4 regions of the Methylobacillus draconifructus genome follow, and region 3 is predicted to be linked to each of the others. Evidence: predicted binding sites of a transcription regulator. Region 3 holds the regulator's gene; each other region holds the start of a gene.
What was found. The regulator sigma-54, encoded in region 3, starts transcription at its own class of promoters, with help from an activator protein. The targets are predictions, from matches to a motif close to TGGCACNNTTCCTGCT.
Positions count from the first base shown of each region.

Region 1 (3,858 bases), 180 kb from region 3:
AGACGCTGTTGATCAATGTGCCGTTGGTGCTGTCGTTGAAATCGTCCTTGAATTTGCTGACGTCGATGATCTGTCCGGCAAAACTGAAATCGTGATATGGCGCGGTCTGCCAGCCGACCAGGCTGCGCAGCGATATGCCATTGGCATCCTTGAGCGGCCGGCCGCTGGGGGCGTTGCCGTCCTGTTCCACATGTTCGTAACGCAGGCGGAAGCTGGTCAGGTTCTTGCCGGCCTTGACGGCATCCATGAAGGTATATTCCGGCGCGGCCTCTTCCGCCTGGGCTGCGGCAGTGAGCGCCAGCCCCAGCAAGCCGCCATAACAGGCTTGACGGATCATGAATCTCGAATTACTTTGCATGGGTTGCTCCTTTTCTCAGATGGGGTAACGGTAGTACCGGCCCGTCCTGCCCGACGGGCCTTCTTTTTCCTGGTATCAAGCTGCCATCGCCTGTAAGCGCCAAAATAAAAAAGGCGTCCTGGTTGCAGACGGTATGTTGTCTGCAACCAGGACGCCTTTGTCCTTGGCCTTCAAAGCCCTGCGGGCTGCTGGGTAGCGCATCGCGGCGCCAGGTATTGCTGCGGATGCCGCTTAAACAATGACAACCGCCATTGGCTGCCGTTGTTAATCAGGGATTAGCAAATGCTGTGCCAGGGAAGCTTTATTTCAAAACGCGATTGTTTTGTAAGGATATTTACCTGGGGAGGGAGTTTTGTTGAATCCGGCCAGCGATGCCGGTTTGCACCACCTGAGTGCGGTTGCACCAGAGGTTCACTGCCATCACGATAGGGAGTTTTGCTTGGCGAGAATGTTGTCCGCCACATCGATGATTTTGCGATTCTGTTCCATGGCGGTGCTGCGCATGATTTTGTAGGCCTCTACCTCGCTGATGCCGCGCTTGCTCATGAGCAGGCCCTTGGCGCGCTCGATCTGTTTTCTCTCCGCCAGCGCTTTCTTGGTTTCCGACAGTTCGTTCTCAATCTCGGCAATCTGCTGCGATTGCTGCTGCAGCAGCGAGACGATGGACTCCATGGGATAGGAGTGCTGGTTGTCGTGCACTAGGAAGGTATAGGCGTTTTCCACCGGAATGGAGAGGTTGAAGAAGGCGCTATCCAGCGTGGTGGCATGGGCCGGCTGGCTGCGCACTTTCTGCAGGTACTGGCGGGTCTTGTCCAAGTCGCTCTTCGCCTCGTGGATCAATGTCTCCAGCATGCCATGCATGCCCTTGATGAGCTGGCATTGGATATGCCAGATATCGGTGAGGCGTTGGCTGCAGAGCTCGAACCATTCGTCCCCGTCGTGCGTTTTCACGGCTTGGCCATCCTGCGCATGGGTGAGCTTGTTGCGGTATTGCTGGTGCCGCTGGTGGATGCTGGTATCCATCGAAGCCGCCCATGACTTTTGCAACGGGCTGCCGCCGAATTGGCAGAACAGCTCGAAATGCCTGTCCTGCAAGGCAACCAGCTCCAGCAGCTTGTGCTGGTGTTCCTGCTGCACATGGCCGGAGCCGAACATATAGGAGCCTACGGCGCGTTCCTGCCCGGCAAACTCCTTGCCCTGCACCAGGTTGTAGAGCGCGAGCAGATAAGTGGAGATCTTGCTGTTGACGGCATTGTCGGTAATGTCGAAGATCAGCGAAATCAGGCTGCCGATAAAGCGGTTGAACGATTGTATGCAATCGGGAAATGAAATCTTGTGCAGCGTCACCTGGTGGCGTAGCGATTTCAGTTGGTCGAAGCCCAGCAATATCCACGAAATCAGGGTGAGCTGCTTGGCGTCGGCCATGCTGTTATGGTCCAGGTGGCGCTGCAGCGCCTCGCGGAATTTCACCTCCAGGCCCTGGTTCTGCTCGATGATCTCGCTGCGCTCCTTGCCGAAACGCTGGCCAGCCGAAGCCAGGTACAGGCAGCTTGCGCCGCGCTCGGCCTGGATCTGGTGGATGATCAGGCCGATGGTCTCGACAAACACGGTGCATATCGACAGCCGCTCGAGCTCTTCGACATGCCGTATCTTGGCCAGGATGATGGTTTGGTCGGGAGAAATGTCTTTCATATCTAAATCCGGTAGCAAAAATCATGCGCGACAGCATGGCGGTTGCTGGTTCAACGATGGTTGATCAATCGGCTAAGGCAACTGCAGAGCAGCAAGTTTCTTCCTGGAACCTTGATTTCTCTGGATGCATGCAGGGTCAGGAGAGTTTGATGATGTAGAGCAGGACGACGACGAGCAGCAATAATAGCAGGCTGGTCGTCTTCCAGAACAGGAGAGGATTCTTCTCCACTAGCCCGCCCCTGTGCCTGTCGAGGAATTGCCGGTTGGGATGTCTCAGGTCATGGATGAATTCCGACAAGGCAGGGTAGCGTTTTTCCGGTTCCGGGTGCACTGCTCTCGCCAGCGCGTCGTCTATCCATGAGGGAGTGCTGCTGTGCCCGTCGATGGCGGAAATATAGGACAGGCGCTGCAGTTGCGCGCGGGTCTTGATTTTGGCGGCCTGGGCGCCGTAGGGCAGCTTGCCTGTGAGCATCTGGTAGGCGATGACGCCGAGTGAGAACTGGTCTGAAAGCGCCGAAGCGGCATCGCCGAGGAAGTATTCGGGCGCCATGTACTGAACGGCGCCCGGAACGGGAAGGGTTTCCGGCATATTGCATTCCTCAAGGCCTGCGACCCAGACTGCGCCGAAGTCGATGATTTTGACCACGCCGTTGCGGTCTATCATGATGTTTTCCGGACGCAGGTCCTGGTGCAGCATCTCGGCGCGATGGAAGGCCTGCAAACCCTTGGCAACCTGCTCAATGATACCGCGCACCGTTTCCAGGTCCGGCTTGGGGTTGTCCCTCATCCATTGCGCGAGGGTAATGCCTTCGATGAACTCCATGGCGACATACAGATAACGGGGTTTGCGTCCGCGCTGGCACGGTTTCAGCACGTGCGCGCTGTTGATGCGCCGCGCCACCCATTCCTCGAGCGCGAAGCGGTTCAACTGCGCCGCGTTTGCGCTCAGGTCGGTAGACGGGATCTTGAGCGCAACCTGCTGGCCGGTGTCACTGTCGATCGCCAGGTAGAGGTGGCTGCGGTGGCTGTGATGCAGTTCCCTGACGATGTGGTAGCCGTCGAAGTCCGCCCGCGCTTCCAGCAATGGCGGCGCAGGCAGGCTTGGGTACGGCAAGAGCGGGCCGGGCTGGCGATGGTCAAGGCGGTCTATCCTGACAATCTGTATCGTCAGGTTGTCCCGGCTGCCGCGTTCAAGGGCTGCTGCCACGATCTGCCGCGCGGCAATGTCGAGATCATGCGCGTTTCCGGTGATGGCGGCGGCGATGCGTTGCGCGTCCGTATGTTCGTACACGCCGTCCGAGGCCAGCACGAAGATGTCCCCTTCCTCCACCGGCATGCACAGGTAGTCGATCTCGACCTGCGGGCCTATGCCCAATGCCCGGCTCAGGTAGCTCTGCTCTGCATTGACGGCGACCCTGTGATCCTCGGTGAGTTGTTCGAGCGCTTGGCCGCTGAGCCTGTAGATGCGCGTGTCGCCGACATGAAAGAGGTGGGCCTGGCCGGATTTGACCACCAGGGCGCTGATGGTGCAGACATAGCCCTTGTCACTGTCATAGCGGTATTGGCTGCGCCGGGTCTGGGCATGCAGCCAGGAGTTGACCGCGCTCAATACGCACTGCACGGCATGCTTGGCGCTCCACGCATCGGAGGTGCAGTAATAGTCGCTGAGCAGGTTGCGGATCACGGATTCGCTGGCGACCTGGCTGACGGCGCTGCTGCTGATGCCGTCAGCCAGCGCGACCACGATGCCCTTGGTGGCGAGCTGGTGGCCTTGCGGGATGCAGGCGCCATGGAAATCCTGGTTGATG
Region 1 covers NZ_JBJQII010000004.1:271,804-275,661, forward strand. The annotation lists gene ACJSDX_RS10270 (alginate export family protein) at 1-358, opposite strand, end outside; gene ACJSDX_RS10275 (nitrate- and nitrite sensing domain-containing protein) at 779-2,050, opposite strand; gene ACJSDX_RS10280 (bifunctional protein-serine/threonine kinase/phosphatase) at 2,187-3,858, opposite strand, start outside.
Region 1: ACJSDX_RS10275 (nitrate- and nitrite sensing domain-containing protein) is a predicted target of sigma-54. The motif match lies at 2,064-2,079, and genes of this name have one in related genera.

Region 2 (3,858 bases), on a different contig from region 3:
TGCAAGCAAGGCCCCCACCAGGAACAGGGCACCGCCGGTCAGGCCAAACGCCAGCGTCAACGCATGGGATGAAACATTCAGCAACCACGGCAGCAACGGGATCGTGCCCCCGACCAGAAACGATGCGAATGAGGATATGGCCGCCATCCACGGCGAACCCAATTCGTCGGGGTTGAGGCCCAGCTCTTCCCTGGTCAGGATATCCAGCCCCAACTCCTTGTCAGCCACCAGCCGGCCGGCGAGTTGCCGCGCCTCGTCCTGCGTCAATCCTCGCGCTTCGTAGATCAGCGCCAACTCTGCTGCTTCCTGCTCCGGGTACAGGTCCAGCTCTTCGCGCTCCAACGCAATTTGGTACTCGAACAAGTCGCGCTGGGAACGCATGGAAATATATTCGCCCGCCGCCATGGAAAAGGCCCCGGCCAACAACCCAGCGACGCCTGACAACAGGATGACCGAGGCATTGCTTGCCGCCCCCGCCACCCCCAGCACCAGGCAGGCAATCGATACCAGGCCGTCATTGACGCCGAACACGGCAGCCCTCAATCCGCCGTTGCTGCCAGCCAGCTTGTGCCGGCCGCCCACTTCATTGGCCTGCATCGGCATGGCATGCGAGGACAATGCAATATTCTTGGCGCCATATGCCGAAAGGCCCCGCACCTTGCTTGCCGCCAACACCGGGCGGATACGCTTGGGCCCCAGGCTGCGCAGCAACAACACGACCACTTTGGTTCGCAAATCCGGCCGGTAGGTTTCCACCACATGTCCTGCCGCAACTAGCTTTGCCTCCCAGATTCCAGCCTGCTCAGCGGCGGCTGCAGCCAAGCCCTGAAACATGTCGGCAAGCGCCTTGTCCGGCTCGCGCCGGGACAACTCCCTGTATAAATACGCGGAGCGCTGCTCTTCGCGCCAACCTTGCAATAAATCCACCGCGGCTACAGCCCCAGCCTGCGGTATTGCACCGCTTCGGCGATATGCGTGCTTTGCACGGCTTCGCTGGCAGCCAGGTCGGCAATCGTGCGGGCCACCTTGAGGATGCGGTGAAAAGCGCGCGCGGAAAGGTCAAGGCGGGTGATCGCCTGCTTCAGCAGCGCGCCGCCTGCTTCGTCCGGCTGGCAATGCTCGTCCACCTGCGGGCTTGTGAGCAAATAGTTGCAGACCCCCTGCCGATCCAGCTGGCGCTGCCTTGCCGCCTCGGCCCTAGACCTGATCGCGGCGCTCGCCTCTCCTGCCGGCGCGTGCATTAATTCATCCTCGCTCAACGCCGGTACTTGGATATGAATATCGATCCGGTCCAGCAACGGCCCGGAAAGGCGGTGGCGGTAGCGGGCTATCTGGTCCGGCGTGCATCGGCACTTGCCATTGGGGTGCCCGAAGTAGCCGCATGGGCACGGATTCATGGCGGCAATCAATTGAAAACGTGCGGGAAACTCCGCCTGGCGCGCAGCGCGCGAGACCGTGATATGCCCGGATTCCAGGGGTTCGCGCAAGACCTCCAGCACTTTGCGGTCGAACTCCGCAAGCTCGTCCAGAAACAAGACTCCGTAATGCGCCAAAGATATCTCGCCGGGCTTGGGAATCGCGCCGCCACCCACCAGCGCCACGCCCGAAGCCGTGTGGTGAGGCGCACGATAAGGCCGCTTGCCCCAATCGCCGGCACGGAAACCCTTGCTCAACGACTGGATGGCGGCAGATTCCAACGCCTCGGCCTCCGTCATGGCGGGCAACAAGCCGACAAAACGCGAGGCCAACATGGATTTCCCCGTGCCGGGCGGCCCGGACATCAGCACACTGTGCCCGCCTGCGGCTGCAATCTCCAATGCTCGCTTGGCCTGCAGTTGCCCCTTGACCTCGGCAAAATCGGCATCGACTGCAAAGCTTTGCGGGATATTGACTGGTTGCGGCACCAACAACTCACGGCCTGCCAGATGGGCGCATACTTGCAGCAGGCTAGCTGCAGGCAGGACTGTAGCGCCTTGCACCAATGCCGCCTCGGCGGCGCTCTCCTGGGGCAGGATGAAGGTACGGCCGCTTTCCCTGGCCTTGTACGCCATGGCCAATGCACCGCGTATCGGGCGCAGTTCGCCGGTCAACGCAAGCTCGCCCGCCACCTCATATTGATCCAGCCCTTTTGCGGGTATTTGCCCGGAGGCAGCCAAAATCCCCAGCGCGATCGGTAAATCGTAACGGCCGCTTTCCTTGGGAAGGTCCGCAGGCGCCAGGTTGACGGTGATCCGGCGGGCCGGGAATTCAAACTGTGCCGTTTGCAGGGCGGCACGCACCCTGTCCTTGCTCTCCTTGACCTCGGCTTCGGGCAAGCCGACGATGGTGAAGCTCGGCAAGCCGTTGGCAAGGTGGACTTCCACCGCGACCTCCGGCGCCTCCATACCGGCCAGGGCACGGCTATGCAAAACCGCCAGCGCCATGCTCAGGAAGACTGCCCCAGCTTCGTTTCAATCTCGGCTAATTGCTTTTCCAGATCAGCCAGTTGAGCCCGGGTCTTGCGCAGCACTTCCGCCTGGATATCAAACTCCTCACGCGTTACAAGCTCCAGTTTAGTGAATGCGCCCTGTAATAGTGCATGCAAATTGCGCTCTGCGCCATCGGCTGGCAAGGAAGAATATATTTCTTTGATTTTATTGGATAATTCATCAATAAACGGAGTACTCATTACGTAAAAACCTCCCAAAACATCCGCAGTTTAGCAGTTTTTCACCTACAAAAATCCAAATTAAACATAACAAACTCAATCACTTACAAATAAAAAACAAGCAATGCACCATTCCAGACCGGGAAAATTCCCAAAAAATACCACTTAACCTGTTGTTTTATATGAATGTTGTTTTTATGGCACAGGTGTTGCTTATTACCCAACGCAGAGTTTTCGTTGCTGTTTTATTTTTCAAAACCTTGAAAGGGTACATCATGCGTAATTCGCTTCTACTTGCCGCCATCGTTGGCACTTTTGCAGCACCTGCCGCCGTCATGGCCGAAGAAGCTGCTGAGGCAACCTCTCCTCACACCATTACATACAACATCGGCCTCACAAGCAACTACATATTCCGCGGCACCAGCCAATCCGGCGACCGCCCAGCGATCCAAGGCGGTGTGGACTACTCCCACGCCAGCGGTTTCTATGCCGGTACCTGGGGTTCCAGCATCAGTTGGCTGGCAGATACAGAAGTAGGTGATGGCCGCGCTTATAACAGTTCCAGTATGGAATGGGATATTTATGCAGGCTACACGTCTGAAATCGGCGAAACCGGCATCACCTACGACGTCGGCGTGAACCAGTACATCTATCCTGGCCGCCGCAATTCCGTAAGCGGCACCTATAATGCCGATACGACCGAAATCTACGGCGGCCTTTCCTACAAATGGATCTCCGGCAAATACTACTGGTCTCCGAGCAAGTCCGCTTTCGGCTTCCAAGGTCGTGGTGCCAGCTATATTGATCTTACGTTGGAAATTCCATTTGGTGAAAGCGGCTACAGCGCCATTGCCCACGTTGGCCGCCAGGAATTCGGTAACGGTCCCAACGAATTCGACTACACCGACTGGAAGCTTGGCCTGAGCAAGGCCTGGGATAACGGCATCGTCGTCGGCGGCTACTATACCGACACCGATGCTGACCGCGGCGCGTTCACTTACGGCCCTGTGTTCTCCGGCAAGGAAAACTGGACTTTCTTCGTCCAAAAGACTTTCTAAGAAGACAGACATGATAGAAGGCAAGGCAGATCGCCTTGCCTTTCTGCTTTTTATTAGAGGAGATAACCATGAAACTCGTATCCGCCATCATCAAGCCCTTCAAGCTTGACGAAGTGCGTGAAGCCCTTTCCTCCATCGGCGTGCAGGGGATCA
Region 2 covers NZ_JBJQII010000001.1:484,599-488,456, forward strand. The annotation lists gene ACJSDX_RS02290 (VIT1/CCC1 transporter family protein) at 1-927, opposite strand, end outside; gene ACJSDX_RS02295 (YifB family Mg chelatase-like AAA ATPase) at 933-2,423, opposite strand; gene ACJSDX_RS02300 (accessory factor UbiK family protein) at 2,426-2,668, opposite strand; gene ACJSDX_RS02305 (TorF family putative porin) at 2,923-3,705, shown strand; gene glnK (P-II family nitrogen regulator) at 3,774-3,858, shown strand, end outside.
Region 2: ACJSDX_RS02305 (TorF family putative porin) is a predicted target of sigma-54. The motif match lies at 2,846-2,861, and genes of this name have one in related genera.

Region 3 (3,858 bases):
GCGCCGGGCTGGCGATTACCGTGCCGCACGCGATGCCGCTGGTGAAGGAGTATGCCCATTACACCACAGAGCGCCAGGCCGGGTTCGGCGCCGTGCGCGAAGTCTGCGAACTGCTCATGAAGGCGCAAGGCACCTTCGATGCGCAAATGGCGCCTTATTTAAAGTAAATACGAGATATGCAAGGACGTAGCAATACCATCCTGTTTCCGCTTGCCGTACTCGGGCTGCTGGCCCTGATTACGCTGTGGATCGACCGCACGGTGCAGCCGCCGGAGCTGCGCGTGGATGGGACGACGCGTCACGACCCTGATTACATCCTGAACAATTTCGTCACGACCAAGACGGATGCGACAGGGTCGATCAGCCACATCCTCAAGGCTTCTGAAATGCGGCATTACCCGGACGACGACACTACCGAGCTGGAAAACCCGCATTTCACCCAGTTTGGGGTGGGCAAGCCCACCACGACGATAGAGGGCAAGCGCGGGCATGTGTCCAGCAAGGGCGATGTCGTGGAGTTCCGCGATGACGTGCGCGTGGTGCGGCCGGCGTTCGGCGACCGGCAGGAAATGACGCTGACGACGGAATACCTGCGCGTGGAGCCGGATAGCGAGATCGCGTCGACCGACCAGCCTGTGGTGATTACCCAGGGGCCAAAGAGCGTGGTGCGCGCGGTCGGGATGGTCTACGACAAGAAGAACCAGACCATCCAGCTCAACAAGCGGGTGCGCAGCCATTATGAGCGCCCGGCCGCCGGCAAGCGCACGAGCAGCAAGCCAAAAGCGGCAAGCAAGACCAAGCAGGCGGCAGCCAAGCCTGCGGCTTCCAAGAACAGCAAGACGACATCCGGTAACAGCAACAATGCCAAGCAGCCCACTAAAACCAAGTAGAACGACATTCTTCAGCGGAGACCCTATGCGCAACCTGCGTTATTCATTATTGCTTGCCATGTTGGCCGGCATGCTGTCTGCAACGGCACATGCCGAAAAGGCCGACCGGGAAAAGCCGATCGAGCTGGAGGCCGACTCCGTGCAGGTCAATGATGCCAAGAAGACCAGCACCTATACCGGCAACGTTATCCTGACCCAGGGCACGCTGGTGATCCGCGGCGACAGGCTGATCGTGCGCGAGGACAAGGAAGGCTTCCAGCACAGCACGTCCTACGGCAATCCCACCACCTTTAGGCAGAAGCGCGACGGCAAGAACGAATACATGGAGGGCAGCGCCCAGCGGATAGAGTATGATGGACGCATGGACAAGGTGCAGCTGTTTACCAAGGCATGGGTCAAGCGCGGCGAGGATATCGTGCATGGCGACTACATCATGTATGACGCCAATGCCGAATATGCGGAAGTCATCAGCGGCGGCTCGCAAGCGGCGACACCTGCAACACCCACTGGCCGAGTGCGTGCCATTATCCAGCCCAAGAAGAAACCCGCGGCAGAAACTCCCTGAGCTCGATGGCTATTGGAGGGCCTGTGCTTGATGCAGGCCGAAGCAACTGCGCTTTATAGAGACGGCATCGATAGATATTGCATAAATGAGTGAATTGATCGTAGAAAGCTTACGCAAGAAATACAAGTCTCGCACCGTGGTGCAGGATATTTCCCTGCAGCTCAACAGCGGCGAGGTGGTCGGGCTGCTCGGGCCGAACGGCGCGGGCAAGACCACCAGTTTCTACATGATGGTGGGCCTGGTGCCACTCGATGGCGGACGCATATTGCTGGACGGCAAGGACCTGAGCCGGATGCCCATCCACCAGCGCGCGCGCATGGGCCTGGCCTATCTGCCGCAGGAGCCGTCGATCTTCCGCAAGATGACCGTGACGGAAAACATCCAGGCCATCCTCGAATTGCAGAACATGACGGCCGAGCAGCAGAAGGAACAGCTTGAATCCCTGCTGCAGGAGCTCCATATCACCCATATACGCAACAACATGGCGGTAAGCCTTTCGGGCGGCGAGCGCCGCCGGGTGGAAATCGCCCGATGTCTGGCGACCAATCCCAGCTTCATCCTACTGGATGAGCCGTTTGCCGGGATCGACCCGATTGCCGTGCTGGACATCCAGAAGATCGTGCGTTTCCTGACCGAGCGCAATATCGGGGTACTGATCACGGACCATAATGTCCGTGAAACATTGGGCATATGCGATCGCGCCTACATCGTGAATGAAGGCCGCGTATTCGCATCGGGGAAGCCCAGCGAGATCATACATAACGAAAGTGTAAGAGAAGTTTACTTGGGCAAGGATTTCCGCCTGTAGTCAACGCAGAATTAGAGAGATGAAACAAAGTCTACAGCTAAAATTTTCCCAGAACCTGGCATTGACGCCGCAGTTGCAGCAGTCGATCAAGCTGTTGCAGCTGTCTTCGCAGGAACTCAACCAGGAGCTGGAGTCGCTGCTGCAGGCCAACCCCTTGCTGGAGCGCATAGACGGTCCGGACGGGGCTGCCGAGATGTCCGAAAGCTACAGTCCCGCTCCGGATGCCGCGGTCGCCGCTCCCGCCAGCGAGGCACCTGCGCCAGCCAGCGAGGAGTTGCCGCGCGTTGACGAATTCGGCGGAGGGGACGATTACTTCGAATCTTTCCAGGGCAGCAACCGCTGGGAAGAGGGCGGCGCCAACAATGACGACGACAACGACTTCAGCTTCCAGGAAGCGGTCAACCTTACCCTACGCGAGCACCTATTGAGCCAGATCAAGCTGCTGCCGTTGTCCGAACGCGACCAGACCTTGGCAATGGTGCTGGTGGACGCCATCAACGACGACGGCTACCTCGAGCAGTCGCTGGAAGAGCTGGCCGAGCTGCTGCCGGAAGAGCTCGAAATCGACCTGCTCGAACTCGAAACCGCGCTCAAGCATATCCAGAACCTGGATCCCCCTGGTATTGGCGCCCGCAACCTTGCGGAGTGCCTGGCATTGCAACTGCGCGCCCTGCCCGCAGAAACGCCTTTTGTTGATCTGGCGATCAAGGTTGCAGAGCAACACTTGCCTTTGCTGGCGAGCCGCGATTACACGCGCCTGCGCAAGCTGCTGCATTGCGACGACGACGTCCTGAAAACGGTGCAGCAGCTGGTGATCCAGCTCAACCCGCGCCCGGGCGGCGAGTTCAGCCATATCACCTCGGACCACTACATCCAGCACGAAATCGTGGTGAAGAAGGTCAAGGGTATCTGGATCGCCAGCCTCAATGACGAAGTGGTGCCCAAGCTACGCATCAACCAGCTTTATGCCGGCATCCTGAAACGTAATCGCGATAGCTCCAGTCAATACCTCATGAGCCAGATGCAGGAAGCGAAATGGATGATCAAGAACATCCAGCAGCGTTTTTCCACCATCCTGCGCGTGTCGCAGGCGATTGTGGACAGGCAGCGCAACTTCTTCGAGCATGGCGAAGTCGCCATGCGTCCGCTGGTGCTGCGCGAGATCGCCGACGAGTTGGGCCTGCATGAATCCACCGTGTCGCGCGTGACGACGCGAAAGTACATGCTCACACCGCGCGGCGTGTACGAGTTGAAGTATTTCTTCGGCAGCCATGTTGCGACGGAGTCTGGCGGTGCTTGCTCCGCCACGGCGATCCGCGCGTTGATCAAGCAGATGGTGAGCGAGGAAAACCCGAAGAAGCCGCTGTCTGACAACCAGATTACCGACATCCTCGGCAAACAAGGCATAGTTGTTGCAAGAAGAACCATAGCGAAATACCGCGAGTCTCTACAGATACCCGCGGCCAACCAGCGCAAGTCGCTTTGATTTGCGCGTTTTCAAGTAAGGAGAGCGTTATGAATTTGCACCTGACCGGACATCACCTCGACGTTACCCCAGCCCTGCGCGAATATGTGCAGTCCAAGCTGGCCCGACT
Region 3 covers NZ_JBJQII010000004.1:94,131-97,988, forward strand. The annotation lists gene ACJSDX_RS09305 (KdsC family phosphatase) at 1-167, shown strand, start outside; gene lptC (LPS export ABC transporter periplasmic protein LptC) at 177-890, shown strand; gene lptA (lipopolysaccharide transport periplasmic protein LptA) at 949-1,455, shown strand; gene lptB (LPS export ABC transporter ATP-binding protein) at 1,541-2,263, shown strand; gene ACJSDX_RS09325 (RNA polymerase factor sigma-54) at 2,283-3,749, shown strand; gene hpf (ribosome hibernation-promoting factor, HPF/YfiA family) at 3,779-3,858, shown strand, end outside.

Region 4 (3,858 bases), on a different contig from region 3:
CACGAGTCTTTTAGAGACGATTACACTTACAGCAACTCTCCTGCAGCGATTCGCCGCTTTCCTTACCCTTTCGATAAAGACGAATATATGTATTCGGTAAATATCGAACCACACCGGCCAGGTGCCCAGGGCACTGTGCATGAGCATCTGTTCGATATAGATGAGCATTATGTGTCCGAGTGTAAAGATAAGCTCCTGACCCTTGCAGGGGACAAGGGACGTTATGCTGCTTTGCCTCATATGATGGATGCGCAATGGGATTTTCTTGAGCTTACTATGGAATGTTTATCGCAGGATTATCCTGACTTGTTTACGCTGGAAAAGGATGGTGATCGCTGGACCTGGACTAATCGGCCTTTGAATATAAAAGATACCTTTACTTTCGGGAACACATCCACTTTGCCTCTTGAGCCCCTGGACTATATGGGTAGGCAGACACAGGGGGATTTTGTATTGCTGGACCAACGCGATGGCAACCTCTTTGCTGATGCTGGCTTTATTACGAGTCAAGCTGACTGGTCATTGGCTTTTGATATCGGTATGTCCTGGCATGAGTGGCATGCACCTGTACCACAGATGGAGAAATTAGGAGTGCTTGAAAGAGGATTGAAATTTATTCTGAGTTTACAACAAGGCACACCTGTTAGAAGATTCAATTGGACTATGACTATTAGACCACGACTGGATACATCACCTGAGAATTATCCAGAATGGGGTCCAGAAAAAAGTAAAGTAAATGCACAGAGCGCGGGAGAGCTAGCGCATCTGCGAGTAGAGTTGCAATCTATGTTCCGACTACCACGCAGTAATGGCATATGTTTTAGTATCCGAGCTTACCTGATTAGGCTTGATGAGTTAGCTGCTCATCCAAAATGGGTAAAACGTTTTCATCGAGTATTGCGAGACTTGCATCCTGACTTGGCGGAATATAAAGGTATTAGTGGCTACCGAGAGGCCGTGGTTGAATGGCTTTCAAAATATGATGATGGCGCGGAGCTAACGTTGGGGACACAGCCGGAATAGTAAGTTAATTTTTTCAAAAATATATGTTTCTATTTAAGAGCGGCTACATAAGACTAGTCAATTCTAATGGCCGCTCTCTTTCTTTTTAAAATACTCCTAATATATCTTTTCTTCTCAAATGGATAGGTATTTAAAACAAACGTTTTAAATGCTTATTTCTCTCAAGTCTATTCTTAATTTTCGTTTATAAAATCTAAATCAAACCTTTGCCAATTATTACTAACGGATTAATTTATTAATCTGCTAATTTATCGTTGTAACAATTTGTAACCTTTGGCATTTTCACGCTTCTTTAAACTTAGAGAAGTTTTGCTATAGCAACCAAAAGATGCAAATTTGCAATGTTCATGCTGAGTTATCTAAATGTTACAGAGCCCAATTATTTTCTGTTGTGGAGATGATTGTTTTTGAAATATTAGTTTTACAGTTTATTGGTAAATAATATTTTTAAAAATTATAAATAAAACACATAGATAAGAGAGGATTTGGCATGAAGTATAGTTTCGGTTTTATCCTTCCATTATGCATTTCATGTTCGGGAATTTCTTTAGTTTATGCAAATGAAAATTCACAGTTGGAGAGTAAAGATTCTCAACAATATTCTCCTCATCATGTAGTAAAGACGTTGAGTTTTCAGACTGATTATATATTTCGAGGTATGTCATATGCTAGAAGAAGAGGTGCCGCTTCATTTTATGTAGATTACAACCATGACAATGGCCTGTATCTTGGCACTGGCATCATCAATCTGGATAAGGGGTCCGTCTATGGAAATACCATAGAGATTGATGTATATGGCGGCATTGCAGGGCAGATCACGGAAGATTTAAGAGGATCTATTGGCTTGTTTCAGTGGATTTTTCCACAAAATAAAAAAGTTGCTGGCAATAGTGCTTTTGTAACGGAACTCCATGCAGTTCTTGAGTATAAGCCTTTCACTTTGAAATATGCTTATTCATTCACGGACTGGTTTGGAATTAATACTAAATCTCATGGAAATCAGCAATTTGGGAACAGAGTAACAGGGGAGGGGGATACCAAGGGAACTGATTATATCTCGTTGGATTACAACAAGATACTTCCATATTACGATTTAAATTTTAACTTTCATATAGGTAGGACGAAGGTAAAGAACTATTCAATCGGTGACTACACGGATATAGCTATTGGTCTTAGTAAAGATTTCTTAATCAACAATAAGCATCAATGGAGCGCAGGTGTAAGTTATATAACCACAGATGGAAATAGTGATTGGTATGTTGATGCTGATGGTTACAAGATGGGTAATAGTAAGATATTTGCTTTTTTGAGACATACCTTTTGATTACTAAAAAATCAATTAGAGAAAATCTAAAAATATCTTTTTATTTATTTGGTCAGGATATTTTTGATTTAATTATTTCAGGAGAATTAAGTTGAGCACTATAACTTCAATTGATGGGGCTACTGATCAAGGTCAGTCTACATCAGAGCCGCAGGGTAGCCTGCAAAGAAAAATCGGATGGCAAGGGGCTTTCTGGGTTGCTAGCGGTGTGCCAGCATTGGTTTTATTTTCAATAGGCGCTATTGCTTCTACAGTCGGGAAACCTGCTTGGCTAGCCTGGATGCTTTCCATTACATTCGGTTTTATCCAGGCGTTTACCTATGCTGAAATTGCAGGTATGTTCCCCAATAAATCCGGTGGCGCTTCGGTTTACGGCGCCATTGCCTGGGTGCGGTACAGCAAATTTATTGCCCCAGTATTGGTATGGTGCAATTGGTTGGCCTGGATGCCAGTGCTTTCAATCGGCTCGGGATTGGCTGCGGGTTATATATTGCTTGCTATTTTTCCTGCCGATTCCATAGTGAACACATGGCAAATCACCTTACTGGATTTAGGTTTCATAAAGTCCGGTTTGTCGTTGAGAATCAATGCAACATTTCTGGTTGGCGCTGCGGTGCTCTTATGCGCATTCTGCATCCAGCATGGCGGTATCCTGCGTTCTTCTCGGTTTACTATGATTCTCGGGATTGCCGCATTAATTCCACTGTTATTGATCGGCACGATTCCATTGATTACAGGCGATGTCAGTGCGGCGAATTTTTTCCCAATAGCGCCCCTTGCCTATGATGATGCCGGCAATGTCGTTGATGGATTATGGAATATCGAAGGCTGGAAGCTGATGGCGGGCGGGATGTTCATTGCAGCCTGGTCGACTTATGCTTTCGAGACTTCCATTTGCTACACACGTGAATTCAGGAATCCTAAATCTGACACCTTCAAAGCCATTATTTATTCAGGCTTGCTTTGCTTCGCGGTATTTACGTTGGTTCCCATGGCGTTCCAATCCCATCTCGGCCTGGGTAATCTCATTTCACCTGCGCAATATGACGCATTGGGCAACGAGCTGAGTCCCGCAGTGTATGACGGCATGCTGGCTGCTGATATTTATAGCGGCATGGGTGTTTCAACTGTACTGACTTCGATGGTGGGGGGGGGCCAGCAGATCGCTAACGTGATTCTGATTATGCTGATTCTGGCTTTGCTGCTTTCGATTATGACTGCAATGGCAGGGTCTTCACGCACCTTGTACCAGGGGTCGGTTGACGGCTGGTTTCCTCGCTATCTTTCTTATGTGAATAAGCATGGCGCTCCAACGCGTGCTATGTGGACTGACTTTAGCCTGAACCTGGTTTTGCTGCTAATGTCGGATTATGTGTTTGTGTTGGCGGTATCCAATACCTGCTATGTCATATTTAATTTCTTTAACCTTAATGCAGGCTGGCTGCATCGCCTGGACCGGCCAAATTGGGAACGACCGTACAAAGCGCCTTTGATCCTGATCATCATGGGGG
Region 4 covers NZ_JBJQII010000006.1:84,815-88,672, forward strand. The annotation lists gene ACJSDX_RS13100 (heme-dependent oxidative N-demethylase family protein) at 1-1,023, shown strand, start outside; gene ACJSDX_RS13105 (TorF family putative porin) at 1,514-2,347, shown strand; gene ACJSDX_RS13110 (trimethylamine N-oxide permease) at 2,439-3,858, shown strand, end outside.
Region 4: ACJSDX_RS13105 (TorF family putative porin) is a predicted target of sigma-54. The motif match lies at 1,360-1,375, and genes of this name have one in related genera.